DNA from 3 places in the Ruminiclostridium papyrosolvens DSM 2782 genome. Region 3 is predicted to be linked to each of the others. Evidence: predicted binding sites of a transcription regulator. Region 3 holds the regulator's gene; each other region holds the start of a gene.
The links. Region 3 encodes Rex, which represses fermentation and respiration genes when NADH is low (regulators of the CRP and FNR family bind a similar motif). Its sites were predicted from a motif close to ATTGTTAANNNNTTAACAAT; they were not measured.

Region 1: the regulator Rex is predicted to act here: its motif matches at 1,465-1,484, upstream of adhE (bifunctional acetaldehyde-CoA/alcohol dehydrogenase).
Region 2: the regulator Rex is predicted to act here: its motif matches at 3,054-3,073, upstream of P0092_RS14160 (DUF47 domain-containing protein).

Annotation. Positions count from the first base shown of each region.
Region 1 is NZ_CP119677.1:4,717,190-4,728,032, forward strand. It holds gene adhE (bifunctional acetaldehyde-CoA/alcohol dehydrogenase) at 1-1,352, opposite strand, end outside; gene P0092_RS20675 (ABC transporter ATP-binding protein) at 1,624-2,841, opposite strand; gene P0092_RS20680 (FecCD family ABC transporter permease) at 2,843-3,895, opposite strand; gene P0092_RS20685 (ABC transporter substrate-binding protein) at 3,908-4,912, opposite strand; cobalamin riboswitch at 5,045-5,234, opposite strand; gene P0092_RS20690 (phosphopentomutase) at 5,324-6,505, opposite strand; gene P0092_RS20695 (CapA family protein) at 6,739-8,010, shown strand; gene P0092_RS20700 (LTA synthase family protein) at 8,105-9,892, shown strand; gene P0092_RS20705 (nucleoid-associated protein) at 9,924-10,843, opposite strand, start outside.
Region 2 is NZ_CP119677.1:3,152,315-3,163,157, reverse strand. It holds gene uvrA (excinuclease ABC subunit UvrA) at 29-2,860, shown strand; gene P0092_RS14160 (DUF47 domain-containing protein) at 3,130-3,753, shown strand; gene P0092_RS14155 (inorganic phosphate transporter) at 3,746-4,744, shown strand; gene P0092_RS14150 (ATP-dependent Clp protease ATP-binding subunit) at 5,066-7,408, shown strand; gene P0092_RS14145 (ABC transporter substrate-binding protein) at 7,643-8,941, shown strand; gene P0092_RS14140 (sensor histidine kinase) at 8,990-10,843, shown strand, end outside.
Region 3 is NZ_CP119677.1:4,424,141-4,434,983, reverse strand. It holds gene csaB (polysaccharide pyruvyl transferase CsaB) at 29-2,266, opposite strand; gene P0092_RS19565 (redox-sensing transcriptional repressor Rex) at 2,506-3,144, shown strand; gene P0092_RS19560 (prephenate dehydrogenase) at 3,195-4,295, opposite strand; gene aroF (3-deoxy-7-phosphoheptulonate synthase) at 4,285-5,310, opposite strand; gene fusA (elongation factor G) at 5,722-7,806, shown strand; gene P0092_RS19545 (hypothetical protein) at 7,954-8,820, shown strand; gene P0092_RS19540 (phosphatase PAP2 family protein) at 8,905-9,597, shown strand; gene proB (glutamate 5-kinase) at 9,670-10,488, shown strand.

The DNA.
Region 1 (10,843 bases), 290 kb from region 3:
CTCCTCTCAGCAACAGTCTTAATATTAATCAGATGCTTTACTCCGACATTTTCAGAAACGGAGTTGCCGCCCCATGAACCGCAACCAAGAGTGAGTGACGGAGCAAGTTTGAAGTTGTAAAGGTCTCCGATTCCACCCTGTGCTGATGGTGTATTTATAACAATTCTGCATGTCTTCATTGCTGCAGTAAATTTATCAAGTTTATCCTTGCTGTTTACAGTATCAATATATAATGATGCAGTATGACCGAAACCGCCGTCTGCTATAAGTCTTTCAGCCTTTAATACAGCATCATCGAAGCTCTTTGCCTTGTACATTGCAAGTACAGGTGAAAGCTTTTCGTGTGCGAAAGCTTCGGACAATTCAACTGACTCAACCTCTCCTACCAATATCTTCGCTTCAACAGGAACTTCAAAGCCTGCCAGTTTTGCAATATTGTGAGCTGACTGACCAACGATTTTAGCGTTTAATGCTCCGTTAATCAATATAACTTCTCTTACCTTCTGAGTTTCTTCCTTGTTGAGCATGTATGCTCCTCTGAGACTAAACTCTTTTTTAACTTCGTTGTATATTTTATCTAAAACGATTACTGACTGCTCGGAAGCACAAATCATACCGTTGTCAAATGTCTTTGAAACAATGATTGAACTTACAGCTGTCTTTATATCGGCACTTTCGTCAATTATTGCAGGTACATTACCCGGTCCGACGCCTATAGCCGGCTTTCCTGAGGAGTATGCAGCCTTAACCATACCCGGTCCGCCTGTGGCAAGTATTATATCAGCTTCCTTCATAACTCTTTCTGAAAGCTCTATTGTAGGTTCATCAACCCATCCGATGATTCCCTTTGGTGCACCTGCTGCAACAGCAGCTTCCAGTATTATATTTGCAGCCTCAATAGTGGATTTCTTTGCTCTCGGATGTGGTGAGAATATAATTCCGTTTCTGGTCTTCAAAGCGATAAGTGCCTTGAAAATTGCTGTTGAAGTTGGGTTTGTAGTTGGTACAATTGCTGCAACAACGCCAAGAGGTTCCGCTATCTTTGTGATACCAAAAGCTTCATCACGTTCAATAACACCACAGGTTTGTGTGTCCTTATATGCGTTATAAATGTATTCTGCTGCATAATGGTTCTTGATTACCTTGTCTTCTATAACACCCATTCCGGTTTCAGCCTGAGCCATTTTAGCAAGAGGAATTCTCTTTTTATTAGCAGCTAGTGAAGCAGCTAGAAATATTTTGTCAACCTGTTCCTGTGTAAATGTTGAATATTCTTGCTGTGCCTTTCTTATCTCTGCCAGTTTATCCAACAGAGTGTCAACACTATTTACTACCAAATTTTTCTTAGTCATAATAAGTCACACTCCATATTCTTGAAGTCAAAGTTGATTTGCTTCTGAATCTCCAACCAATATTTTTTATAACTCTGGGTATTGTTATTTTTTTAACAACCCTTAATTTCTTAGTGTTAATTATTTAACAATTAAATTGTAACCCTTTGTTAATTAATTGTCAATGTTTTTTTGATATTTTTTTACATTCCACATATTAACAAGTATTGTAAGATACGGTATTTATATTATAAAGAAATAGGAGTGAAGCTATAAACTGTATGCCCTTTTGCTAAAGCACCTCATGCAGTCTGGAGGAATTTATTACTGCAACCGCCTTACTTTTGAGGCGGTTATATATTTCCCCAGCTTTACCGCCTGTAAAATCTCTGGTCTCAGGCAGATCGTCCTCTATTATAACAAGCTTTTCCGCCTGCTCTGCTGCCTCCAGATTTCTGATATTCTGAAATCCCAAGGGCATATTACAGAGTACGGTAGTATGAGCTTTCTCTATATACGCAAGATTCTCGTTAAATAGCCTGTCTGTGATACTGGAGAACGGTTTTTCCACAAGATAATCTATACCAAATACCTCCGCTGAGGCTATATCACTGTCCCCCTGAAAAAAGACCCCGGCTGATACATAGTACCCCTGTTCGTAGAGCTGTCTTAATACACTTCCGGCTGTTCCCCCTCCGCCTATAACGTGAAACCTTACGGATTTGTTTTTCTCATTGACCTTATGTATATAAATATCCAGTAAACCTGTTATTCTGTTTTTGTAAACCAATGCATTTACACCATAAACGCGTGACAAGTTCATAGACGTAAGCACCTCCTCGGGACTTCCGTCTGACACAATTTTTCCATCATTCATAAGAACAAGCCTTGTACAGTATTTTGCTGCAATTTTCAGGTCATGGATTGCTGCTAACACGGTTTTTCCCTGTTCAGACAGGTCTCTTGCATATTTGAATATCTGTTCCTGATATGTAATATCCAGACTTGCGGTAGGCTCGTCCAAAAGTATGATATCTGTCTGCTGTGTCAAGGTTTTTGCAAAAAGCACTCTCTGCCGCTCTCCTCCTGACATTTCGTTTATTGCACAATCCTCCAGCTTCTCAGTATCTGTATACTCCATGTTTTTTCTTGCAATCTTAAAATCCTCTTTGCTCTCTCTTTGCATCCTTTTTAGATAAGGATATCTTCCCATAAGTACTACTTCCTTTGCGGGAAACGGGAAACCTATCTGGGTATTCTGATGCATCAGAGCAATCTTTTCCGCAAGACTTTTGTTACTCATCCGGTCTATCAATACTCCGTTAACCTTTACAGTACCTTCTGCCTTATAAATACCGTTAAGACATTTAAGCAGTGTGGTTTTCCCTGCACCGTTAGGGCCTATGAGACCAACCAGTTCTCCTTCTTTTACCTTAAGGCAAATATTATCGAGTATTCTTTTATTGTTAATCTCATAATTAAGGTTTTGAATTTCAATAATGCTCTCCATACTAGATTACCGCCCCTCCTTCCTTTTTGCTTCTTAGTAAAAGGTAAAGGAAATAAGGTGCTCCCACCAACGCTGTTATTATTCCTACTCCAATCTCGTAGGGAATGGCTACCACACGTGATACAAGGTCACAGGCCACAAGGAAAATTGCTCCTCCGATACTGCTGGCAGGCAGCAGCTTTTTATAGTTTGGTCCAACCAGAAGTCTCATTATATGGGGAACAATCAAACCCACAAAACTTATGGCTCCGCTGACACAAACCGCACTTGCTGTGGCAACGGAAACCAATATCAGCAGTACTGTTCTGATTTTTCCTGAACTTAATCCTACGGACTTTGCTTCCTCTTCCCCCAGCATAAGAACATTCAAGTCCCTTGAGAAAACAAACATAAGTGCAACACTTAGTATGATTGGAATTATCACCAGTTGTACGTGTTCCCACCGCCTCCCGTCAAGTCCTCCCGTGGACCAGAAAAGAAACTCCTTTACCTGATAATCATAGGACAGAGTAAGGATAATATTGGTTATTGCCCCTATAAAAGTACTCACCGCTATACCGGAAAGCATAAGTGTAAGTACGGGTACTTTTCCTTTCTGGTAGGACAGCAGGTAAATTACAAATATTGCAATAAATGCTCCCGTAAATGCAAAAAGCGGCATAAAATACATGCTTGCAGCAGTTAACCCCAGCTTTATAGCCAGAACAGCTCCCAATCCGGAACCGCTGGATATTCCCAACAATCCCGGATCAGCCATGGGATTTCTGAACATTCCCTGCATTACTGCCCCGGATGAGGCAAGGGCTGTACCTGCAAGTGCAGCTACTACCACTCTGGGGAACCTAACAAGAAAAATTATAGGCTCCTGTCCTTCAGCAAATGTGGCATGTTTTAATATACCTATATTTTTAAGTATGATTTTAAAGGTATCAAAAAAAGGTACGTTTACCGCCCCTATAGCTGTTCCCGCAACCATTACAATCAGCAGAAGCAGCAGCATTATCGGTATAAATCCTATATTTGTCAGAGCTTTTTTTATTTTTTTATTTTTCATTTTTCCTCCGGATTATTTAAACAGTCCCGGATAGGCAACCTTTGAAATATCCTCTACTGCCAGTACAGCGTATTGTGATGTTGATGAAATATGATTATACGGTACTGAAATAACTTTATTATTCTTTACTGCTTTTATATCTGCCAGTGCCTTATCGCCTTTTATCTTCTCATTCAAAGTATAAAAGCTAACCTTTGCGTCATAGTACCATGACGGCAGAATAATAATCTGTGGGTTATACTTTATTATCATTTCCTTGGATAATTCAGGCCATCCTTCAAGACCCTCCTTTGACACAGGGTTCATAAGACCGGCTCTTGTGACAATATCATCAAAATTTGTTCCCTTGCCGCTGGTGGTACCCATTTCACTGTAATCAAGTACTGTTTGCTTCTGGTCATCAGTCATTAGTTCAAGCCTGTCATTTACAGCCTTTAGCTTCTGCTCCATCCAAGCAATTATATCCTTGGCCTTGGCTGCCTCTCCTACAATTTTTCCTATGAGTTCAAGGTTATCTTCCACCTGCTTGATATTTGAGGGAGTATTTAGCATAAACACCGTTAAATTCGCATCTCTTAGCTGTTTAATGACATTTGCATCTGCCATTTTATCCAAAAAAACAAGGTCAGGCTGCAACGCAATTATTTTTTCCGCATTTGATTCAATCCTTTTACCGACTCCTTTAGCTTCATCAGCAATATTGGAAACTTTGGCATCGTCTGCATAATAAGTCATAGCCGCAATTCTGCTTTTGTCTACCAGTGACATAAGCATTTCACAGGTTCCAAGTGGCAAGCTTACTATTTTCTCAGGCTTAGCCTTAATAGTTACCTTTGTGCCTTTTGAATCCTCCAATGTGAGAGGATATTTATCTGTTGCAGTACTTTCTACGGATGTATCTATTGCCTTAGTAGTATCAGAAGCCTGCTGGTTTGTATCACTGCTGCAAGCTCCGAAGATTCCGGTAATAAAAATCATTGCAAGTATAAAAGATAAAATTTTCAAATTCCTTTTCATTTTACAATATCTCCTAAATATTTATTTTTTTACCCCTTTAAACATAAAAGCCCTTCAAACGTTTTGTGTTTAAAGGGCATAATTCCATCTTGGAATTTTTTATTAAACACACCCCCTATCACTCGTAGAGTTAACAGTGTACACTTACAGACAGGTATTCTGACTAAGGCATCAACACTCTCCATTCCTTCCCGGTTAATGTACCAGTGGATTATATGGAGAACTCCTCCAACACAGCGGCGGGACCGTACAGGGTTCAAACCTGTTTCCCTTATCTGTAGTTCTTATTAAGTTATATTGCATATATTAATATAAAACAAGTTTAATAGCAAATCCAAATCAGACACATTATCGTCCAAATTTCTTATTTTGGCGAATCTGTCAATTAAATACAATATTTATCAAAGTTTATTAATCTTTGATAATCTCCCTTAAAAAGCTTTGTCCCGGAAAAGCATTCTCTGCATTAAATACTTCTGCAATAGTGCAGGCTATATCAGCAAAGGTTTCTCGTGTCCCAAGATTTACATTCTCTCTTATACCCTTACCATAAATAATTACAGGTATATGTTCTCTTGAATGGTCAGTACTGGGAGTAGTTGGGTCACAGCCATGATCCGCTGTAATTATCAGTATATCGCTATCTTTCATGGCAGACAAAATTTCAGGCAGTCTGTTGTCGAATTCCTCTAACGCCTGTTTGTAGCCTTCCGGATTATTTCTATGTCCAAACAACATATCAAAATCTACTAGATTTGTAAAAATCAGGCCATTGTTCTCTTGCTTCATAAATTTTAATGTAACGTCAACACCATTCATGTTGTTTTTTGTATGTTCAGCAACAGTAACTCCTTTTTTCGAAAATATGTCTTCTATTTTTCCCACAGCGACAACATCCAGACCCTTTTTATTCAGAACATCCAGAAGCGTGTCGGACGTGGGCTCCGCAGAAAAATCTCTTCTGTTGGGTGTTCTTGTAAAGTTCCCCGGTTCCCCTATAAACGGTCTGGCAATAACACGCCCCACCATATGTTCTCCTTGCAACATTTCCCTTGCCATACCGCAAATACGATACAATTCTTCCAGAGGAACAATTTCTTCATGGGCAGCTATCTGAAATACACTGTCTGCGGAGGTGTAAACTATAAGTTTCCCCGTCTTCATGTGTTCCTCGCCGTACTCCTTGATTATTTCAGTTCCCGAAGCGGCACAGTTTGCGAGAACACCTCTTCCGGTAAGCTTTTCAAACTCCTCAAGAACTTCTTTTGGAAAACCGTCAGGATATGTGGGAAAAGGATATTCAAGCTGGAGGCCTGCAATTTCCCAATGTCCTGTTATAGTGTCCTTCCCTTTAGAAACCTCCTCCAATCTGCCATAGCTCCCCATAACATTTTCGGGTGCGGAAATATAGTCTATTCCATCTATTTTTCCAATTCCAAGGCGGCTTAAGTTGGGAAGATTTATTCCATTACATACCTTTACGATATTTCCCAATGTATTACTTCCTTTATCACCGTATTCGCCGGCATCCGGAAGTTCACCTATTCCTACACTGTCAAGAACAATCATTATTACTCTATCTATATTTGTCATAATCTACTCTCCCGGTTATTTTTAATTTTTACACATACCTATTACTATTATATTAATACCAAATATTTGCTTTTTCAAACATATCACAAAATTATTAAATTAATATTATTTCCATATTATTCAAAATTTATACAATTTATATTAAGATTATGGTATAGTTTATTATAGTCCTTACACATAGTATATTTCTGGTCAAAAAACACCAACCGAAAAATAAAGGAATGATTTGCATAATGAAAAAAAAGATGATTATCTTCAAACGCACTTTTTACGTATTGTGTATTATGTGCTTACTGCTTTTAGTCAGCACAATAATAATACTTGCATTAGGCGGTTTCAATATAGGACATTTAAATTCTGCAGCACCAAAGCCCACTGCACAAAGAAGTTTATCGGGTTTATCAGAGAGCACTGACGATACTGCTGATACCAGCAAATCTCCAAGCACTCCTTCGATACCTCAGTCAATAACAATATCAGCCGTAGGTGATATCATGCTGCATCAGGGAAACCTTAATAGTGGCTATAACTCCCAAAATAAGACATATGACTTCTCCGGCTTTTTTGAATATGTAAAGCCGTATTTGAGTTCATCTGACCTTACAATAGCTAATTTTGAGACGGTTACAGCCGGTTCAGGTATCAAGTACAAAAGTTTTCCTCTTTTTAACTCACCTGACAGTATACTTCCTGCTTTGTCCCAATCAGGAGTTGACATACTCTCTACCTCCAACAACCATTGTCTGGACTGGGGTATCAACGGTCTTACAAGAACTATTCAAAAAATCAGAGAATATAAAATGGAAAACATCGGAAGCTCCATTGATGGTAAAGACAAATATGTTATTAAAGACGTAAAGGGCATTAAAGTAGCTATTCTTAGCTATTCCCAGTTCTATAACGGCCATGAAGCAAGGTTAAACAGCAGTGATAAATCCAAATATCTTAATATATTAAGCGAAGCCAACCTTCAAAAGGATATAAAGGAAGTAAAAGCACAAGGTGCTGATGCGGTTATAACTGTCCTTCACTGGGGTGATGAATATATTCGTACGCCAAATACATATCAGACAAATTTGTCAAAAAAAGTTTTATCATGGGGAGCTGACATAATACTTGGCTCTCATCCTCACGTTGTACAAAAATCAGAAATAGTACAAGTAAACGGTAAAAATAAGTTTGTTATTTATTCTATGGGAAATTTTATATCCGGCTACAGACGTACAGACAAAGCAAAACGACTTAATAAAGTCTATACTGAAGATGGGGTTATTGTCACCCTCAAACTTGATAAAGACACAAAGGGCGGCATAAATATTAAAGATGTGTCTTATATGCCTACATGGATTGATATGTATTCTTCAAAGAATAAAAATATTTACAAAATACTTCCGGCTCCATCACCTGATGTACAAGCTCCTTATGTAAACAGCAGAAATAAATCCTTTGTAAAGCAGTCATATAATAATACTATGAGCATTATGGCAAAATTTAATGGTAAGTAATATTATTATATATAAATTTACAAATTGAGTGAATTCTTATAGAATATATTAAGGTATTTGTTGTTATAACTAAGAAAGGTAAATTCAAAACGTAATGTTTATTAATTTTTATGGTAGAATTTTAAATGCGTTAAAGAATAAACCATACCGGAAGGCAGTAATTGCTTCAATAATTCTGATAATCTTAAATGCATTTAAGACAACTCTTTTCAACTACCTCATGCTGCCAAAGACAGGCGGAGGTACGTTAGGTTACAAGTTCTGGATTTCTTTACTTATTTGTGCTATTATTTTTTCCTTTGTTCTTAGCCTGAAGTCAAAATACGTTTTTTTAATCGTGTATATTATACAAGTGATTTACTGTTTTACAAATATATCCTACTTTCTATATTACCACAGCTACTTGCACTTTCTTCAGTGGATTTCCTTGTTCAAGGAAGCTATGATTTCAGCTTCCCACTTTGCAAACCCAATTAGTGTTCATCTTTTGGTAGTTTTTATTGATGTTCCTGTAGCTCTTTACATTTTCTTCTTGTGTTTCAAACGGGAAGTCAAAAGTACAAGGCTGCCTTTTTTGCGCAACGCTGTTATTGGCTTGTCCGCAGTAATTCTTATAGTGATTGAGATATTTAATTTTGCTAACGGTGAGTCTGTTGTACAGTTCATGGAAGACAGGTATACAGGAGAAACCCGAATAGTTGAAAGGTACGGTACTGTTGTAAACGGTATAGTTAATATAGTTCAAAATAATACTGAAGAAAAGCTGATTAAGCAACTTCACTACGGTAAAAGCATTTCTTCACCCAGTTCTGTAACTATTTCAAAAAGTACCTCTCAGCAGCCAAATTATGTTGTAATACAAGTTGAGTCAATGGATTCAAATATTGTCAAACAAAAATATAAAGGCTCCTCTGTAATGCCTTACCTTAGCTCATTAATGGATAACAGCGTATATTATCCGTATACTCTTAGCTATCATAAAGGCGGAGGTACCTCCGACGCTGAATTTTCAGTTATAAACAGTGTCGAAACCCTTGATGCTTTCCCGGCAATCAAGCTTTCTTCATACGGCTACCCCAATTCAGTTGTCTCCAAACTTGCAAAGGCCTCGTATAACACTATGGCTTTTCATGGCAATGTGGGTACCTTTTATAACAGAAATATAGCATTTTCAAAAATGGGCTTTAACAAGTTTTATGATATAAGCTCAATGAACTATGATGACGAGGGCTGGGGCGCACCTGATGACAAGGTCTTCTCCTTTGCTTATGATAAAATTGAAAAAAGTAAAATGCCTTTTTATACACATATTATAACAATGACAAGTCACGGCCCCTTTGAAAGTGCCAGACATTATTATAATAACAAAGCTTACGACGATATAGAAAATGAGATTGTGAAGAACTACTATAATTCCTTTAGTTACGTTGATAAATCAATAAAGGATTTCGTGGAGAAGGTTCAGGCAAAATACAGCAACACTTATATAATAATTTATGGTGACCACACTCCCAATGTGAACTCACAGGATTTCGCTCAGGCTTCGTTTATAGAGGGAGACAAATATTTTGAGTTTGTTCCTATGTTCTTGCTTACGCCTGACCACAAGAAGTACAAGGAAGATTCTGTTACAGCATCCTTCCTTGATGTCGCTCCAACCATACTGGCAACCTCAGAGCTGTCATATAGTGTAAAAACCGATGGAAGGAACCTGTTGGATACAGAAACTGCACCTTCAAATATACCTTTTAAGGGGGGTTCTTTTGACCGCAGCTGGTTGTATAACACCATATCAAATCATAAGTATGTGGAGGAAGAACCTTTGTGGCGAAAATACCTGCCATCCTTTATTTCCTCAAGCCTTATTGAACGACATAAATAAGTATATACAACAACAAGAGGTAGGGTTTTCCCTACCTCTTGTTTATTATTTTACCAACATTTTTAATTATGATTGATATGGAGCCGTCCGGGTTATTTGCAAATTCTATCATATCCCTGTTGTCGTAATAGCTTAGTGGAAAATTTATCTCAATGCCTGTATCCGTCTTGATTTTATGAGTCTTAAATTTTTTCTCTGCCAATTTTTCAGGTACAGTAATAGCCTCCTCTGTAAGTCCGGCTTTTTGAATCTCCTGTATGTACTCTTCCCTGACGGCAAGATTGGTTTCAAAAACCTCCTGAGCTATTTCATCCACCCGTATTTCGTTCTTCTCCTCCAACCCTTCGGATACAACTTTTTTAAGCTTAGCTACCTTGTCAAAATCCTCATCATAGTATTTTTTACTTATCTTCTGTGTAACCTTGTCAATAATTTTCAGCTTTTGGTTGTCCGACAAATCAGTTGAACAGTTAATCAGGTAATTGGACAGGTAAAATTCCTTTGTTCCGTTTATTTCGTAGGCTTTTTCGATGAGTTTTATTTCACCTGTCTCCAGACTGATAAGAACTGCTTCATCAACTTTTTGCCCATCAGAGGGTAAAAGCGTTTTGTGGCGTATAATCGTATTTGCCGCCCCCTCTTCCATCTGGCTCACGTAGTGGGTAAATCCTGTTTTATAGTTCAGTTTCAATAACCCCAGATATGGTTCATTACCTGCAAGAAAATGACAGCATATAAGGTCTCCGGGGGCTATATCAATATTTTTAAGCATAAATTCAAAAGTCATTGCTGCAATGGCCCGGGTTACTTCCATAAAACAGCCCGAATCCTCTTTAAGTGCAGCGCACATATCCCTTACCGTATTAACCTCACCTGTAAACTGAGCCTTTTTTAAATTTGTATCCTCAAAGGTTTTGGAAATATGCTTTTCCAAAAATTCTGCCAATTCTC
Region 2 (10,843 bases), 1.3 Mb from region 3:
TATAACATTTATGAAAAAGGTGTTTTAAATGATAAGGGATAATATTTTTATAAAAGGTGCACGTGAACATAATCTAAAAAATGTAGATGTTGAGATACCAAGAGATAAATTTGTTGTTATAACAGGATTAAGCGGTTCAGGTAAGTCTTCTCTCGCCTTTGATACTATTTATGCGGAAGGTCAGCGAAGGTATGTTGAATCACTGTCCTCCTACGCAAGGCAGTTTCTGGGTCAGATGGACAAGCCGGACGTAGACTATATTGACGGTTTGTCTCCTGCAATATCAATAGATCAGAAGACAACCAGCAGAAACCCAAGGTCAACCGTAGGAACTGTAACGGAAATTCACGATTACCTAAGGCTTTTGTATTCAAGGATAGGAATTCCCCATTGCCCAAAGTGCGGCAAGGAGATTGCACAGCAAACTGTTGACCAGATGGTAGACCAGATTATATCTATTGAAGAAGGAGCGAGAATACAACTCCTTGCTCCTGTGGTAAGAGGCAGAAAAGGGGAATACCATAAGCTTATAGAGGATGCCAAAAAAGATGGTTTTGTCAGGCTTAGAGTAGACGGACAAATAGTAGATATAAATGACGAGATTAAACTGGATAAAAACAAAAAGCACAACATTGAGATTGTTGTTGACAGGCTTGTAATGCGTGGAGATATACAGAAAAGACTTGTTGATTCATTGGAAACAGTACTTCGCTTAAGCGGTGGTATAGTTATAGTAGATATAGTCGGTAAAGAAGAGCTTCTGTTCAGTCAGAATTTTGCATGCAGTGATTGCGGAATCAGTATAGAAGAACTTGTACCAAGGATGTTTTCCTTTAACAATCCCTTTGGAGCATGCCAGACATGTACCGGATTAGGGAACCTTTTAAAGGTAGACCCTGAGCTTGTTATACCGGATAGATCCCTGTCACTTACAAGTGGTGCCATTAATGTTACGGGATGGAATATTGAGAGTGAGGATGCATATACCAGGATGATATTCAACGCCCTGGGAAAGTATTATAAATTTGATTTGGATACACCGTTTAACAAGCTTCAGGGAGAAGTAGTAGATGTCATCCTATACGGTACTAAAGGCGAGAAAATGAAAGTGGATTACGAAAGAGAATACGGCAAAGGGTCCTACATGGCTTCATTTGAAGGAGTTATTAATTCCATTGAACGCCGTTATCACGAAACCCAATCAGAAAGCATGAAGCAGTATTACGAGCAGTTCATGAGCGACAACCCTTGTCCTGATTGTAAGGGTGCAAGATTAAAACCTGAAAGTCTTGCGGTTACAGTCGGAGGTAAAAATATTCACGAAGTATCGTCTATGTCTGTTGCTGATACAAAAGAATTTTTTGATAACATTGAGCTAAGTGAAAGAGATAAGATGATAGCAAACCAGATTTTGAAAGAGATTGCGGCTAGGATAGGCTTCCTCGTTGACGTTGGTCTTGACTATCTCACACTTTCAAGACCGGCTGGAACTTTATCGGGAGGAGAGGCACAGAGAATAAGGCTTGCTACTCAGATTGGCTCCGGCTTGATGGGAGTGCTTTATATTCTGGATGAGCCAAGTATAGGTCTTCATCAAAGAGATAACGAAAAACTTCTGAAAACCTTAAACAGACTCAGAAACCTTGGTAATACGCTGATTGTTGTAGAACATGATGAAGACACCATGCATGCAGCGGACCATATCATTGACATGGGTCCCGGAGCAGGAATCCATGGAGGACATGTGGTTGCTGAAGGTACTCTGGATGATATACTAAAATGTGAAGATTCTCTGACAGGGCAATATCTTAGCGGACGCAAGAAGATAGAAGTTCCGGAAACCAGAAGGAAACCAAATGGAAAGTGGATTGAAATTGTAGGGGCAAAACAGAATAATCTGAAAAACATTAATGCCAAGATTCCGCTTGGGGTATTAACGTCGGTTACGGGGGTTTCCGGGTCAGGAAAAAGCACATTGATTAACGAAATCCTGTATAACAGCCTTGCAAATCACTTATACAGATCCAAGGCAAAACCGGGTAATCATGAAAAAATAAAAGGTCTGAAAAATATTGATAAGGTTATAAGTATTGACCAATCACCAATAGGAAGAACACCAAGATCAAACCCGGCAACATATACAGGGGTATTTGATATTATAAGAGAGGTTTTCGCTTCTACAAATGAAGCAAAGATGAAGGGATATAAAACAGGAAGATTCAGCTTTAATATAAAAGGCGGTAGGTGTGAAGCCTGCAGCGGAGACGGAATTATAAAAATTGAAATGCATTTTCTACCTGACGTATATGTTCCTTGTGAGGTTTGTAAGGGAAAAAGGTATAACAGAGAGACTCTTGAGGTTAAGTACAAGGGTAAAAGCATATCAGATGTGCTTAACATGACTATAGAAGATGCTCTTGAATTTTTCAAGAATATACCCAAAATCCAGAGAAAACTGCAAACCTTGTATGATGTAGGATTGGGATATGTCAAAGTTGGTCAGCCTTCTACAACTTTGTCGGGAGGAGAAGCCCAGAGAGTAAAGCTTGCCACTGAGTTGTCTAAGAGAAGCACTGGAAACACGCTGTATATATTGGATGAGCCTACAACAGGACTTCATGTAGCTGATGTTCACAAACTGATAGACATTCTTCACAGGCTGGTGGAAACAGGCAATTCAATAGTCGTTATTGAACACAACCTTGATGTTATAAAAACTTCTGACTATATTATTGATCTCGGGCCTGAGGGTGGTAACAAAGGAGGTATTATTATAGCACAGGGTACCCCGGAAGAAGTGGCAAAAGTAAAAGAATCCTATACAGGGCAGTATTTAAGCAAAATTATGAAAAGTAAGTAGCTTCAGTTATAAATAAGTATTTCCAAAGACGAGTATTTTAACGTACTTATCTTTGGAAATTTTTTTATTATTGCCCAAAAGTACAAGCTTGTTTATCAAAAATAATATAATAAAACAAGTAAATTATAAAAAATACATTATATATAGGACTCTGGTAAATACTAAGAAGGTTTGTTAATTCTATGTTAACTTTGTTGTAAAAAAATTTACATTGCTATATAATTAAATAGTAAAAATGTTACATTTTGTCGAAAGAAGGTAATTAATAAATGTTTAGAATTACATCTAAGGAAGAGAAATTTTTTGACTATTTTATTGAGACATGTGAGATTATTTGCAAAGCAGCATCACTTCTTGAGGATTTAACTACAAACTATGTTAATGTTAATGAAAAAATCTCAAACATAGAAGGAACTGAGCATGCATGCGATAGTAATGTCCATAAAATTCTAAATGAGCTTAACCAATCTTTTATTACCCCCATTGACCGTGAAGATATTTTCACAATAGCAAAAGAACTGGATAACATTACAGACGATATTGAAACTGCTGCACACAGATTCAGCATGTATAACGTAAAGGCTGTAAAACCCGAAGCTGTTACTATGACAAAGTTGATTGTCAGAGCAACAAGCGAGCTTAAAAATGTAATGATTGAAATGAAAAATATGAAGAAGAGTAAACAGCTCCAGAAAAAAATAATTGAAGTAAACAATGTTGAGGATGAAGCTGATACTATTTTCAGAGATGCAATGGCAAACCTGTTTATAACTGAGCATGACGCAGTAGAAGTTATAAAGTGGAAAGAAATTTTTGAACTTCTTGAAAACACAATAGATGCTTGTGAAGATGTTGCGAATATAGTAGAAGGGGTTGTTATGAAAAATGCTTAGTGTTTCATTAGTAGTTGTTGTTGTACTGGCACTAGGATTTGATTTCATTAACGGATTCCACGATACCGCAAATTCTATCGCTACTTCAGTTTCGACAAGAGTTTTGTCACCGCGTCAGGCAATATTAATGTCTGCAGTACTTAATTTTGTAGGTGCATTAATGAGCAGTAAGGTAGCACATACCATTACTAACGGTCTGGTTGATAGTACTATGATAAAGGTTCAATATGTAATTATTGCAACCTTAATAGCTTCAATTATATGGGATTTGATTACATGGTATTTTGGTATACCAAGTAGTTCATCACATGCGTTAATAGGTGCACTGGTAGGTTCGTCAATAGCATATTCAGGTGGGTTAAGCATAGTAAAATGGCAAGGTATACTGGATAAGGTTGTTATACCATTAATTACATCACCGATAATAGGTTTTGCAATTGGTTTTGTGTTCATGTCTTTTCTATACAAGCTACTCCGTCCGTTTTCACAAAGGTTCGTAAATAAATGGTTCTCTAAATTACAAATAGTTTCAGCGGCATTTATGGCATATTCTCACGGAAATAATGATGCTCAAAAGTCTATGGGAATAATTACATTGGCTTTAATAGGTGCAAATTTAAATAATGGACATACTGGAGTTCAGCCTTGGGTTATGATTGCATGTGCTATTTCAATGGCACTTGGTACATCAATAGGTGGCTGGAAAATCATTAAAACAATAGGTGTTAATATGATTAGACTTCAGCCGATTGGCGGTTTTGCAGCAGAAACAGGAGCGGCAATTGTTATTGAAACAATGACGCATTTCGGAGCACCTGTAAGTACAACTCATGTTATATCAACATCTATCATGGGTGTAGGAGCTTCAAAGAGATTTTCTGCCGTAAAGTGGGCATTGGCAAGAAATATAGTATATGCATGGATATTTACAATCCCTGTATCAGCAATCATCGGAGCATTTATTACGACTATATTTAAATTCTTTGCTTAATAAATATTAAAAACATACTTATTTTTAAATAGAAATGGTTAAAACTATACATTAATAAACCTGAATTAGAGTCGTATAGATTAGATATTAGGACTATAATTCAGGTTTATTCGTCTTTGGGCATATGAACTACTTATATAAGACAAAAATCAAAAAAATAAAAGCAAATCGGTTAGACCTCGAAATCTACTTGTGTTATACTAGTAAAAACTAATAAAGATAAAAGAGCAGTATAAATAATAAATTTTTTGGACATTTATGGAAATAATATAGTATATATATTGGAAGGAATATACTGGAATTAAAAGAAGAGGTGATTAAATGATAAAATGTTCCATTTGTAATAAAAATATTGCAGTTGTGTTTGTAACAAAAATTATAGACGGGAAGCAAATTCAAGAAGGCTTGTGTGTAAGTTGCGCAAAGAAACAGAATTTACAGCCAATAGATCAGTTACTGTCACAAACTGGTATGACAGAATATGAGCTTGATAATATAAGCAAACAAGTAGGAGATATGCTTGAAGAGATGGACGGGTCTGAAATAATGGAAGCGATGCAGGTAGACCCTGAAAACATTAATCAGGCAAATCCTTTTTTTAGTATATTAAATAAGGCGTTTCCAAAGCCAGATGATATTGAAGCAAACAATTCAAAAAGTCTTCAACCCATAGGCCAGGATAAAGACGGCGACGATAAGGACAAAAATTCAACAAAAACAAAAGCTCAGGACAAAAAGACTGTTAAAAAGAAAAAATACCTTGAAATGTACGGTACGAATCTTATAGATAAGGCTAAAGAAGGAAGTATTGATAAGATTATTGGCAGAGCACGTGAGATTGAAAGAGTTATTCAGATTTTAAACAGAAGGACTAAAAACAATCCTGTGTTAATAGGAGAACCCGGTGTTGGTAAAACTGCTATTGCAGAAGGACTGGCTTTAAGGATTGCTGAAAAAACTGTTCCTGTAAAAATACAGAATTCTGAGGTTTACCTTTTGGATATGACCAGCGTTGTCGCAGGAACACAGTTCAGGGGACAATTTGAAAGCAGGATGAAAGGTATAATAGAAGAAGCCAAGTCGTTTGGAAATATTATTCTTGTAATCGATGAACTTCATAATATAATGGGCGCAGGCGAAGCTGAAGGTGCAATGAATGCTGCAAACATTTTAAAGCCTGCCTTATCAAGAGGTGAAATTCAGGTAATTGGGGCTACAACCCTGAATGAATACAGAAAGCATATAGAAAAAGATACTGCTTTAGAGAGAAGATTCCAACCTATAATTGTTGATGAACCATCTATTGGGGAAAGTATAGAAATATTAACAGGTATAAAACACTACTATGAGCAATATCACAGAGTTAAAATAAGTGATGAAATAGTAAAGGCTGCAGTAAATTATTCTGAAAGGTATATTACGGACAGACTTTTGCCTGACAAAGCCATAGATGTAATAGACGAAGCAGGTTCCAGAGCCAACCTGAGAAATACAAAACTGGCTGAGCTTGAGTCATACAAAGAAGAACTGAAAAAGGTTCAGGAAGAGAAAGAATTTGCAGTTTCAGCGGATTCAATAGAAGACTACCAGAAGGCAGCAGATTTGAAGGTTTATGAGTGTAAGCTTAATGAGCTCATCAAGGATATAGAGGATACCAGTAAAGATGTTGAGCTAACCATGGAAGACATAGCAGCAGTAATTGAAGCGTGGACTAAAATTCCGATTCAGAGGCTTACTGAGGGTGAAGCGGAAAAACTAATGAGTCTGGAAACACGTATTCATAAAAGGGTAATAGGACAGGAAAAAGCTGTTGAAGGCGTTGCAAGAGCTATAAGAAGAAGCAGGTCAGGGTTTAAAAAGAAGAAAAAACCGTCATCCTTTATTTTTGTAGGTCCGACAGGTGTTGGTAAAACCGAGCTTGTACGGGCACTTTCAAATGAATTATTTGGAAGTGAAGAAGCACTGATAAGGCTTGATATGTCTGAATATATGGAAAAGCATACTGTTTCCAAGTTAATAGGATCACCTCCGGGATACGTGGGATATGATGATGCAGGTCAATTAACAGAAAAAGTAAGAAGAAGACCATATTCCGTAATACTATTGGATGAAATAGAAAAGGCCCATCCTGATGTATTCAATATGTTGCTTCAAATTCTTGAAGACGGAAGGCTAACAGATAGTCACGGTAAGACTGTAAACTTTGAAAATACAATTATTATCATGACATCAAATGCAGGAACTAATTTAAAATCCGGTGGCATAGGTTTTTCAAATAATACCTATACTGCCCTTGAAAGCAGAGTGCGAGATGTAATAAAAGAAACTTTCAGGCCTGAATTCCTCAACAGAATAGATGAGATAATTGTATTTACTGAGCTTGGAAAAGAGGAATTAAAGAAAATAATCGATTTGATGCTGGAAGAAGTTTACCATGAAGCCCGCGAAAAGGATATTAGAGTTAATGTTTCCGATAAGGTTAAAGAATTTATATTGGAAAAAGGCTACGATCCTAAGTTTGGTGCCCGACCCTTGAGAAGAACAGTACAGAGCTATATAGAAGACCGCCTTTCAGAAGAGTACTTAAAAGGGACAATAAAAGAAGGTTCTCTTGTAGGGGTAGACTTGGACGATAATAATGAAGTAATTTTAACAATTGTCTAGCGTTATAATATTATAAATAGCAGCAGGAATTCAACTCTTGCTGCTATTTTATTGTTGATAAACTATATTGCGTCGATTTATTATTTAATTGTAATATATTGCAATATATGCCTAATAGTATTTATAATTGTATATGGTATAAAAAATTTAGGATTCATCTAAATGATTGTGTTATCCTCGTTCTTAATAGTAGACAAAAAGTGGCTATATAAAATAAGAATTGGAGTGAAACAAATGCAATACTCAAAAAAACTTTTATGTTTAGTACTATTTACACTAGTCAGTTTTACGTCAGTTTCTTGTGGTAATGATAATTCGTATGTTTCAGAAGCTCGCAACAGCAAAATTACTCACGCTGAAACCAGTACAATAAGTTTAATGACAAGTTGGGGCGGTGTTGACAGTAAAGCCGGTTGTTTAACGGATTTGCTGGACAAGTTTGAAAACGAAAATCCAACTATAAAAGTTTCCAATCAGTCTATTTTTGGAGATGAATATTTGCCTACGCTTAAAACAAGGTTTGCGTCAGGTAACGAGCCAGATGTTTTTGGTTTATGGCCATGTTCTGATATAAAATATATGATAAGGGCAAATAAGCTTGCTGAACTAACGGACACGCTTAAGAAGGACAGTGAATGGATGGAAAGCTTCAAAGGAAACTTCTTTGATATGACTACCTACAACAATAAGATTTTTGGTATACCCTTTGAGCTTGTATTTGAGGGGATGTTTATCAATAAGGATTTATTTCAGCAATTTGGTGTAAAAATACCTCAAAATTATCAGGAGCTTAAAAATGCAATAAATATATTTAATAAGCATAACATTACACCTATAGCCTATAACGCCACAGCCGAAGGCTCATATATATATCAGAACATGATTGCAAGCCTTGGAGGAAACGAAGGAGTAGAAAAGTTTATAGTCAATAATAAGATAAACAACTGCTACATAGATGCAATGAAATATATGAAGGAATTATATGAAATGCATGCATTTCCAAACGATTTAATATCCATAACCAGCGAAGAAAGAAATAACCTATTTATAAAGAAACAGGCAGCCATGATAGTTCAGGGATCATGGTTTGCAGCCTACTTTGGGAAGTTTGATAAAACAGTTGAGATGATACCGTTTCCGGCTATGGGAAATGGAAGTAGTAAAATACCTGCGGGTTTAGGTGGTGGGACCTTTTATATAAGCAAAAGCGCCTGGAGTACACCTGAAGGTAAAGAAAATACTCTCAAACTTATAAAATTCCTTACGTCAAAGGCCACATCAGATTATTTATACAAGGAATCAGGACTATTCAGCACATTAAACGTATCAATGGAGACCCCCTATAACGCATTGGCGCAACAAAGTATCGGTGTTTATGAAAAAACCCTGGAAGAAAATCGGTGTGCAATTCCTGATCACATAATAGATAGAAGCACATGGGAAAAGGTTATTGTTAAGGAGTTTCCAAGATATCTTGATAATAAAATCTCTGCAGAAGAAATATGGGAAAAAGCTTTGAATAGGTTACAATGATTAAAATAGCATTTAGTCAATTACTCGTGTTTAGGATATGGTGGGACAATGATAAATAAAATTACTTCAAGCATATTTTCTAAAATACTTAGAAGTTTACAATTTTATAAAAACATATCAATAAAAAAGAAATTGCTGCTTGTAGTAAATCTGCAAATTTTAATTCCTCTTATATTTGTAGGGTTTTTTGCGTATAAGAGTTCAGAAGAAATTATTAACAGCAAATCTATTTCGTATTCTAATGACGTACTTAGCTCTATTGGGTTAAGACTACAGGATACGGTAACAAACTTAACAAACATATCCGGCGACATAAGTATGGATAAAAATATATATGACGCTTTAATCAGCTATGACACGGGTAATGATAATAATGATTTAACGCAAATGAGTATTCATGAAATAGATTCTCAGTTAACAAACCTATTTATAACGGTAAAAGGAAACAGACCGGAAATAAATTCTATCTGTATAATAACAGATAGTGGTTTGGTACTGCCGAGACGTTATCCGAGTACTGATTCGGAGCTCCGGTCAGTAGTGAACAGAGAATACTCCAGAATGAGTGAGAAGGCTGATGAAGTTTCCAGAAAAGCAGCCTGGTTTTTTGAAACGTCTTCAGGAGTTGTGAAGAATGCTTATTTAGTAAAAAAGGTATACAACAGAGATAATTATACGGAAATAGGAATGTTGGTAGTTCAAATAAAAATGGACTCTTTAAAGGATGTCCTTAAGGGTCTCGAATCTGAGGTTATGCAAAATACTACAATACTTTCACCAAATAGTGATATAATTGTTTCAAAGAATAAATCAGCCTTAGAAAAATATAAATACATAATAAGGAATACGCCTTATGATGAGGATTCTTTTATAGACCAGAAAAATAAAATTTTTGTTGCTTATACATATTTAAAAGATAATATTAATTGGAGAATAGTTACATTTGTTCCTTTAGACGAGTTATACTCCGACGTAAATATATTGAGAAACAGGATAATTATGCTCTGTCTTGCATCTATTATATTACTTTCTGTAGTCAGCTTTTATATGTCTTTTGATATGATAAAACCAATTAACAGATTGGTAAAGGCAATGAAAAATATGAACATAAACAATATACCTGAGAGTTACATTGAGGTTGACAGAAATGATGAATTGGGCTTCTTGCACAAAACTTTCAATAATATGACTAAAGAGATTGACCATCTGGTTACCTGGATTTACAGGGAACAGATTACTCGAAAAGAGGCTGAACTGAAAGCGTTACAGTCACAAATAAACCCTCATTTTCTCTTTAATACACTGGAATCAATAAACTGGATGGCACGGCTAAATAATGTACCTGAGATAAGCGATACAGTAACGGACCTCTCTACACTGCTTGAAGCCAGTATAGGAAGGGATGACAGGCTTATACCCATTGAAGAGGAGTTTATGTACATAGATAAATATATATCCCTTTTAAAACGCAGATTTGAAGATAAAATAACACTAAAAAAAGAAATAGACCCTCAAGTTCTGTATATAAAGATTCCAAGACTTCTCATACAACCGCTAATTGAAAATGCTGTCTATCATGGAGTGGAAAACAGCAGAGAAAAAGGGGTCATTATGCTCAATGCCAGAATACAGGAAGATTTGCTGGTGCTGGAAGTAATTGATAACGGCAACGGAATATCAAAAGAAGATCTAATTAAGCTAAATAAGAGTCTGGAAATGGATAATGACACGTACTTTAAATCTCTTAGAGAAAAGAAAAATAAGAGTATAGGAATTGATAATGTAAATAGAAGAATAAAACTCTTCTATGGTGAAAAGTATGGTATCAAAATAGAGAGCAGTGTTAACATATTTACTAAAGTAACGGTTTCTTTGCCGCTTCAAACATTCAATACTAAGGAG
Region 3 (10,843 bases):
TTTGAACTGCGTGTTTTATAGTATCTTTTTATTCAGAAATTAATTCGATTGCATACAGAGAGTTTTCACGGGCCTTACATATCAGAATGTCTACGGAGTTTTCCAGAACAGCCTTAATGGGCTCACGATTCTGTATGACATTATCAATTTTTGAGCGCAAACGTTCAAAAGTGATTTCCTTAACATTTCCGGCAGAGGGTTGATTAATATACTCCAAAAATCCGTCAACCTTTGGCTGATAACTGATTCCCATAAATGGTACTTTCAAATAAGCCGAAAAAATTAAAGCATGAAGTCTCATGGACACCATGATGTCCATTTTATGTATTACGGAGAACGTTTCAATAACAGTGTGATTATTGCTTATAATATAGTTTTTTGTTTTCATTTTTGCAATTATGTTTTTTATCGTAAATATGTCAACATTGTATTCCATTGGGATGAATACAGGTTCCAGACCATATTTCTTAAAAACGTAATCAGCTGCTTCTGCAATGGCCTGTTCGTATTTCACATGCTGTTGTTCTTCCAAGCCGGGACATCTCCTTACTGAAAAGCCGGCGTATTTTTTATCAGGGGACAACCCCGAAAAATTATGGCTGTCATTTAAGTCCTCAGGGTTAATATTGACGGCAAATGCAGCATCGGCTGTCAAAGCAATCTTAGGCCCCGTAATACCCATTTTTTTAAGTTCGTTTAATGAAAATCTTTCTCTTACGGTAATCACATCAGCCATATTCAATATTTTACGGGAATGTTCCGTATTACCTGTTTTATTTATTGGGCCAATCCCATTTGCGTAAAACATTATTTTTAGTTTCAGTTTTTTTGCAAGCCATGCTGTTCCCAGATAGAACATCAGGGAGCGCGAACTGGTACTGTCCTGAATAATATTGCCTCCGCCGTATACGAAAAGCTTGGCTTTTTTCATTGATGAATACACCTTGAACATATTCTTCCTGTTAATGGCGCTTACCCCATAATTGCGAGCGGTTTCTACAGGATTCTTGGAAAGGGCAAGGATAGATATACCGGGCCTTTGTTCTTTGAAATTATCAACAATTGACCTGAGCATTGCATCATCACCAATATTACCAAAACCATAGTAACCTGACACGATTACATCGTATTTATTACCCTTGGACTTATTTAAAACATCATTTTGAATCTCAGTATAGATTTCAAGCTGAGTTTTACACATGGCATCCAAAGAGAAGTTCTTGTATGCCTTTTCATATATCCTTTTTCCGAATTCTAATCGTTTTTCATGGTCAATTGACAGCTCCAGAAGATTTTCAGCAAGGGTTTTATAATCAAGTGGTTCAAAAAGATAACCGTTTACCGAGGAATCTATTAGGTCCGGAATTCCTCCAACCCGGCTGCTGACAGTAGCCTTGGAAAAACAAGCGCCCTCCAGAATAGAATATGGAAAACCCTCACTTATGGAGGTGAGTACACTTATATCAATGATACTCATTAATTCATAGGGGTCATTAAGCCAACCCAAGAAGAATACATTATTCTCCAAACCCAGTTGATGGCAGCGGGCGGTAAGGGACTTATAATCTTCACCGTCTCCGCCTATAAGGAATTTTACCTTAGGATTTTTCTCTACAACCAGCTTGGCTGCTTCTAAAAGAGTACTTATGCCCTTAACAGGGGTCAATCTTGCTGCTATTCCTACTAGTATATCGTCTTTATCTAATTGGATTCCGTATTTTAAAGCAAATTCTTCTCTTGAATAGTCATTGAGCTTTTTATCAAAATCTATTCCGTTAAGAATTGTATATATTGAATTTGTGTCAAAGCCTCTGTCTATAAGCATTTTTCTGAAAGCAGAGGTAACGACAATATAGTAATCCAGACTGTGAAGCACCCATGAATTGAATAACCCTATAGAAAGCCTTTTAGGCAGACTTTGGAGATAATCAAGTTTATAGTCACTGTGCATTGTTGTTATTACCGGTATATGGCAGGCTTTTTTAATCGCGTAGGCAAAAATATTTGCCTTGGCACCATGTGAATGAATGATATCAAAGTTATTCTTTTTTACAAAATCTATTGCGTTGCGTATATCTGTAACTATATTAGAGGACTTTATAACTTTTACGTTTATTCCCATTGCACGGGCTTCATCTGCAAAGGCTCCAGGTCTTAAACTAAGAAGAGTAACATCAATATGGGAAGTAAGTTCCTTTACGAGTGACAGGACGTGTACTTTAGCGCCTCCAACATCCCCTCCGCCAATTAAGTGCAAAACCTTCATTAAAATTTCTCCTTTAAAAATCTTTTGTAAATGACACAAGTACTATTTTATCACAATTAACAGTGCGACACTAAACTATTTTCGATAATCAACAGGTATGTAACGAAGTATAACGCGTGAATAACATGGTAAAATAAATAAGGGGAAATGTAGTAACAGAGGGTTGAGCCTTGATATTGACAATAAAATAACAAAGATGATATAATACGAACACTAATAATTATGAGGTGAAGATTTTAATGGCTTCAAAGAAAATTTCAATGGCTGTAATAAAAAGACTTCCCCGTTATCATAGATACTTGAATTATTTACTTGAACTTGGTATTAAGAGAGTGTCTTCTAAAGAGCTAAGTGGCCGTATGGGAATAACTGCTTCCCAGATAAGACAAGATTTAAATTGCTTTGGCGGTTTCGGACAGCAGGGATATGGATATAATGTAGAGTCTTTATATAATGAGATAGGAAATATACTGGGTATTAACAAGACCTTTTATTGTATTATAATTGGTGCAGGAAATATGGGACAGGCATTATCCAATTATGAAAACTTTGTAAAAAGAGGCTTCAAAGTAATCGGAATTTTCGATGTCAATCCGGAAGTTATAGGGAAAAAACTCAAAAATTTTGAGGTTATGAATCTTGATTTACTTGAGGAGTTTATACTACATAACCCCGTTGACATTGCAATGCTTTGTGTTCCTTACAGGGAGACAGCAACCGTTGCTGACAGAGTTGCCAGATTGGGAGTAAAGGGATTGTGGAACTTCTCGCCTATGGATTTAAAAATTCCATATGATGTAATAGTGGAAAACGTGCACTTGAGTGACAGCCTTATGGTTCTTGGATATAAACTCAATGACAAGTTTGAAAGAGAATAATAAGAAAGCCGGCATTTTATACATGCCGGCTTTTGCGTGTTCTTAAAAGGCTAATCTTTTCTAAAAACCATGTAGGAAGAGGCTTCCAGTATTTCATAAGCTTTATCTGTATTTGCCTGATCAGACAGGGTGATTTTAAGGCAGCCCTGCTCATACTCACGGCTGTTGGATACATTTATATTTTTTATGTTTATTCCGCTATTACCAAGAAGAGTTGCTATTTTTCCAATAATTCCCGGCTCATCGGTAACATCTACAATCAACTCGAAGTTTTTTGGAAGCAGCCCGGTGGCAGTATTGGAAAAACCATCCCTGAAGGCTTTCGCATTATCAAAAAAACTGTATATTTCTTTGTTTTCACTTGATTTTATATTGTCTATCATACTGTCAACTATATGTTTAAAGTCCTCTAAAAGCTTTACAACAACAGGTCCGTTACTTATAACTACGTCCTTCCACATGGAAGGATTTGAAGATGCAATTCTGGTAATATCCTTGAATCCTCCTGCTGCAAGAAGCTTTATCAAGCCATGGCTGTTTTCATTGTTTTTAGCAAGAGACACCAACGCAGAAGCTATAATATGAGGTACATGGCTTATGCAGCCTGTAACTGTATCATGTTCCTTGGAGGAAACTACTATAGGAAGAGCTCCTATCTTTCTTAGGAGATTTTCCATTGTACTTATGGCATCTTCACTGGAACTCTTTGTAGGTGTCAAAACATAGTAGGCATTCTCAAACATGTGAGCTATTGAATTTACATAGCCTGATTTTTCCGTTCCGGCCATAGGGTGTCCTCCCACAAACAGGGGAGGGTTTTCAAGGCCATCAATGTAATTGAATAATTCTCCTTTGGTACTGGCTACATCAGTCAGAATGCTGCCTTTTTTTATTTTTGAGGATAATTCATTTACATATTCTATTGTTTTACTGACAGGAGTACAAATGAAAATGATATCGGAATTCCATATCTCTTCACAACAAATACTAAAACCCTTGTTCAAAACTCCTTCTTTTTCGGCCAAACCAATAGACTCGGTACAATTGTCAACTGCATATATTTTTAAATCCGTAAACTCGTGACTGAAGGCTTTGGCTAATGAACCGCCAATAAGCCCCAGGCCGATAATAGATATACTCTTAACATCCATGTTTAAACTCTCTCTCCAGAATTGGTGCAAGCTTACTTATATCTTCACAAAGTGAATCAAATTCAGTTGGCTTTAACTGTTGTGCTGCATCAGATAATGCACACATTGGGTTAGGGTGTACTTCAACTATAAGGCCGTCAGCACCTGCTGCAATAGCGGCTCTTGACAGAGGAATTACATATTTTGACTTTCCGGCAGCATGGCTGGGGTCAACTATTATGGGCAGATGGCTCATGTTTTTAACTACCGGAACTGCACTTAAATCAAGGGTGTTCCTTGTAGCTGTTTCAAAGGTTCTGATACCTCTTTCGCAAAGGACAACATTGTAATTGCCTTCACTCATTATATATTCGGCAGCATTAAGCCATTCGTCAATAGTGGTTGCAGAGCCTCTTTTCAGAAGTACCGGCTTCATAGATTTACCTATTTCCTTCAAAAGCTGGAAGTTCTGTACATTACGTGCGCCTACCTGAAACATATCAACATATGGTATGGACACCTCTACTGCCTTATCGCTGGTTACTTCTGTGATTATCTGCAAGCCTGTTGCATCCTTTGCTTCTTTGAGAAGCTTCAGACCTTCTTCTTCAAGACCCTGAAATGCATATGGAGAGGTTCTGGGCTTAAAAGCTCCTCCTCTTAGGAACTGGGCACCGGACCTTTTTACTGCCTGTGCTGCTTCTAGTATCTGTTCACGGCTTTCTACTGCACAAGGACCTGCCATGATAACCAATTCCTTACCGCCTATTTTCACACCATTTACATTGACAACACTGGGTTCAGGCTGAAATGTTTTTCCGGCCAGCTTGAAGGACTCCACTATTGGAACCAGTTTTTCAACCCCCGGCATAATTTCAAGAGGAATATCACGGAGAACCGTCTTATCACCGATTATACCGATAATAGTTCTCTCAGTACCCTGAGATACATGTACTCCCAATCCCGAATTTTTCAGAACGTTGATGACATCATCAATCTGCATTTGATTTGACTTTGGATTCATTACAATAATCATTAAAATTCAACACCTTTCTACCGTTTTACGTTAATAAAATAAAAAAACACCGTTCTACCATATCACAAGGGCCCTAAGCCCCTTTCGTATAACCAATCATATATACTGATTGTTATATTAACCTATATTATATAGCATCATTAGAAAATTATAAACAGCTATAAGCCACAAGATTTTAAAATTTTTATTATATAAAAAAGGTAATTTTGTACTGATATAGAATAGATAATAATAAATATAGTTTATATTAACCCTTTTATTCTGTTTCACTTTACTTTTTGTATTAAGGTTCTATACAAATGAGAACAAGCTGTAAAGCGTGTATGTATGACCCGGATAACGTTTTTCCCAAGGGAAACTCGGTTTATTATACAGGTGTGAAATAATTGTAAAAAATAAGGGGGAATGATTATGAAGGACTATTCCGTGCAAAAACTACGGAACATATGCCTCTTGGCACATGGTGGGGGAGGAAAAACTACTCTGGCAGAGGCTATGATGTTCAATACAGGTGTACTGGACAGATTTGGGAAAGTTGCTGACGGGACTACAACGTCTGACTATGATCCCGAAGAAATTAAAAGAAAAATATCTATAAGTACTTCTATGGCACCTTGTGAATGGGTGGATCATAAAATCAATGTAATTGACACTCCCGGATATTTTGACTTTGTAGGTGAAGTAATGCAGGGCATCCGTGCGGCAGAAGGCGCGGTAATAGTAGTTTCTGCAAAAAGTGGCGTTTCCGTGGGAACAGAGAAATCATGGGCTTACGCCAAAGAGTATGGAGCCGCCAGAATGTTCTTTATTAATAAAATGGACGAAGATAACGCCAATTTCTATGCTGCCTATGATAAAATGCTGAGTACTTTCGGCAACAGCGTAATACCATTACAGCTTCCAATCTATGAGGCTGATAAATATGTTGGCTTTGTAGATATAATCAATATGACTGCGAAAAAATTCCAGAAGGATAAAGTAACAGATACAGATATTCCTTCGGATTTAACAGATAGAATTTCTCAAATAAAAAACTCACTTAATGAATTAATTGCTGAAACTGACGAAGGGCTTATGGAAAAGTTTTTCGGTGAAGAAGAGTTTACGGCTGAAGAAATGCAAATAGGTATAAAGGCCGGTATAGCTGACGGAATAATAACTCCTGTATTTTGCGGGTCAGCTCACCATAATATGGGAGTTAAAGAGCTTATGGATGCAATCGTAGCTTTTATGCCGTCTCCCGAAGCTATAAAAGTAAAAGCCCAGAAAGTGGGAAAGGAGGAGTCTGTTGAGTTAAAGGCCGATGCCTCCGCACCTCTTGCTGCTCTGGTCTTCAAGACTATTGCGGACCCATTTGTAGGTAAGATTTCCATGTTCAGAGTTTATTCAGGAACTTTGAAGGCAGACTCTTCTGTTTTTAATTCTACAACAGAGAGGTCGGAAAAAATCGGTCAGATTTTCGTTATGAGAGGTAAAAAGCAAATTCCCACAGATAAGCTTATAGCAGGTGACATAGGTGGAGTTGCAAAACTGGCAGGAACCAATACCAACGACACTCTTTGCGAGCAGACTAATAAAGTCATACTGGAAAAGATAACTTTTCCTGACCCGGCTATTTCAATGGCGGTGGAGCCAAAAGCCAAAGGTGATGAAGAAAAAATCAGTTCTGGTTTACATAAGCTTCAGGACGAAGATCCTACATTTAAAGTCTCAGTTAATACGGAAACTCATCAAACCCTTATTTCAGGTGTAGGAGAACAGCACCTGGATGTTATTATCAGCAAACTTAAAGCTAAGTTCGGGGTATCGGTAAACCTTGTTAATCCCAAAATACCTTACAGGGAGACAATAAAGAAAAAAGTCAAGGTGGAAGGAAAACATAAGAAACAGTCCGGCGGACATGGTCAGTACGGACATGTATGGATAGAGTTTGAGCGTGGTGATACGGAAGACCTTGTTTTCCAGGAAAAAATATTCGGAGGTTCTGTTCCAAAATCTTATCATCCGGCTGTAGAGAAGGGGTTGAGAGAAGCCATTGTGCGCGGCGTGCTTGCAGGGTATCCTGTTGTAAATCTTAAAGCCACATTGGTTGACGGTTCTTATCATGATGTAGATTCTTCAGAAATGGCCTTTAAGATAGCTGCAAGACTGGCTTATAAAAAAGGTTTGCCCATGGCTTCACCAGTACTATTGGAGCCTATTGTACATGTAGAGATTTATGTGCCTGAAAAATATATGGGAGATATAATTGGCGATTTGAATAAAAGACGTGGAAGAATTCTTGGCATGAATCCAATGGATAACGGACAGCAGCAGGTTGAAGCAGAGGTTCCTCAGGCTGAAATGTTCAAGTATGCTACGGATTTGAGATCTATGACTCATGGCAGGGGCTACTTTAAGCTATGGTTTGAAAGATATGAGGAAGCTCCCGCTATCGTTGCGAACAAAGTCATTGAAGAGGCCAAAAAGAATATGGTTGCTGAAGATGATGAGTAATTAAACTTATGTAACTGAATTTATCAGGGCTGATTGTTAAGGGGAGTCCCAAAACATCAGCCCTTTTACTTTGAAAACTATTGACTCCAATCTGCTTGTAATATAAGGTAATTATGTTGGCCAAAACCAATTTATAAGGAGGATGCTATGAGTAACAATATTGTTTTAAGTAATGAGAGACTTTCCGTTGATATATCATATCCCGGAAAAGAATATAACGGCTCAAGATTTGACTGGTGTGGATTTATTACTCAGGTTACTTTGGATGGAAAACATACTTTTTGTGTGAAGGAATCTAATGAAGCGGGAAAAGGGTCGGGAGGCTGCGGACTTTGCGGAGAATTTGGAATACGTGAGCCTGTGGGCTTTGATGAAACTCCTGTGGGAGAATATTTTCCAAAGATTGGGGTAGGCCTTTTGAAGAGACCGGATACGGAGCCTTATGACTTTTTCAGAAAATATGAGGTTAAGCCCTTGGATTTTAAAGTAATTACCGATAATACTTGTGCTGATTTGTCGGTTGTGATGTCTATTCACAATGGTTATGGCTACATATATAGAAAAAGTATAAGCTTGTGTCAAAACAGGTTAAAAATAACCTATCTATTGGAGAACACCGGAGAAAAAATAATAAGTACTACGGAGTACTGCCACAATTTTATCGGAATAGATAATAACAGTATAGGAAGCAGTTATTCATTAAAACTTCCTTGTGATATACAGATGGAAAATGTCAGCGGAGAGCTTATTGTTAAAGATAGAGAACTTTCATGGCCTGACAGCTTCAACGGAGAATTTTACAGTCAGTTTAAGGATTTTGATTGCAACGGAAGCAGTTCATGGGAGTTATATGACAGTAAGTCAGGAGCAGGAGTAAAGGAAACAGACGATTTTGTTCCACAGAAATTTGCATTATGGGGCTCAAAACATGTTGCAAGTCCTGAAGCCTTTGTTAATGTCCATATTGAGCCGGGTGAAAAGCAGGCATGGTCAAGGGAATACGAGTTCCTATAAATTTCCTGATAAAAAAGTAAACAATTTTTCAAAATTCGAGTATAATTAGTTGTTATATAGAATATTCTTATGGAGAAAAATTTTATGACTAATAATTTTTTAAATCGAGACAATCTGGTAGTGTATTTTCGAAGGGTACTGTTTATGCTATTAATACCAATGGCACAGTGCGTGTATTTCTTGTTGAATGTTACTACTAAGGGCGCTCACGATGTAACTACTTTTCTTGATAGTCTGATACCATTTAATGAATGGTTTATAATACCATATGTATTCTGGTATTTGTATATCTTTGGTATTCTGCTGGTTTTGGCATACTGTAATGAGAAAATTTATTACAAACTATTATTCAGTATATTAATTGGTATGTTTGTTTGTTTTGCAATTTATTATATCTACCCGACAACGGTTCCACGCCCTGAGGTAGTACCGGACAACCTTTTAAAAAAGGCAGTACTGATTATTTACGGCAAGGACAGGCCGGTTAATTGTTTCCCGAGCATCCATATGCTTGATACTATTTTGCTTACAATGTTTACATTGAAATACGGCAAGGGGCTGCTTATGAGGTTTTCGTCAGTAGCAATGTGCATTCTCATATACATGTCTACATGGTTTACTAAGCAGCATAGTGTTCTTGATGCAGTTGCATCAACGGTTTTGGGGACAATACTGTTTTTGATTTTTGAGAACCAGTATGTATATGGCAAGCTTGAAAGCATTCTAAGCTCTTTCGTATTGAGAAATAAAAGTGTATCGTATCAGGAAGAAGCATAGTGGAAAATCTCACGGATTTATTATATAATCTTTAAGGTGTTGCGATTTTTGGTATAAGGGGTATTGATAAAAATGTGTTTCAAAAGACAGAAACTTCAAGATGCACAAAGGATTGTCATTAAAGTGGGTACTTCTACTTTGACATATGAGACCGGGAAAATTAATTTTACTTGTATAGATAAGCTGGCAAGAATTATTTCAGATTTATCAAATCAGGGTAAAGAGGTAGTACTGGTAACTTCAGGAGCTATCGGGGTAGGCGTTGATAAACTTAAATTGCCTGAAAGGCCCAGAACAATTAGGGAAAAGCAGGCAGTTGCAGCAGTAGGTCAATGTGAACTCATGCATATGTACAGCAAATTTTTTTCAGAGTATGGACACATTGTTGGTCAAATTCTATTGACAAGAGACATTATGAGCGATGATAAATGCCGTAAAAATGTTGTTAATACATTTGAAACTCTTTTAGAAAAGGGAATTGTACCTATAGTAAATGAGAATGACTCTGTTTCTACAGTTGAGCTTAAAGTAGGTCAGAAGGATACCTTTAGCGAAAACGATACACTGTCAGCTATTGTGGCAAAGCTTATAGAGGCAGATTTACTCATAATTTTATCGGACATAGATGGCTTCTATGATTCAGACCCCAGAAAAAATCCTGATTCCAAGATGTTATCCGTTATAGATAAGATTACTACTGAGATTGAGGAGTGTGCTGAAGGTGCGGGAACTAAACGAGGCACCGGAGGAATGGTAACAAAGTTAAGTGCTGCAAAGATAGCCACAGGCGCAGGGGTAGATGTGGTGCTCACAAACGGTAGTCACCCTGAAACTATTCTTGACATATTAAGCGGAGAACAGGTTGGTACACTGTTTATTGGATTAAAATAGTCTTTTAGTTAAATAAAAAACGGCTTTTGCATTATTCCTGCAAAAGCCGTTTTTCTATGTGCGCCCAGTATGGGCGCAATCTAACGGGTGAAAGTCCCGAGTGCGGGCTAGTAGTGCCAAGCACATAGCCAAGAGCAAGGGTGTCCTTGGTGACGAGGAATCTGAAGAAAGCTGGAGGCAAACTTCTGGTCTGACGAACAGAAATCACATCAGGCATATTTAGGTCGGGTAAGGCTGCATAACAAGCCGAAGCCCAATAACTACTCGGAGCCTATGGTGTATATGTGGCAGGTAGATGGAAGGAAAGATTGCGCTCTTACCTGGGGAGGTCTCACGGACATGCAGAAACATAAAG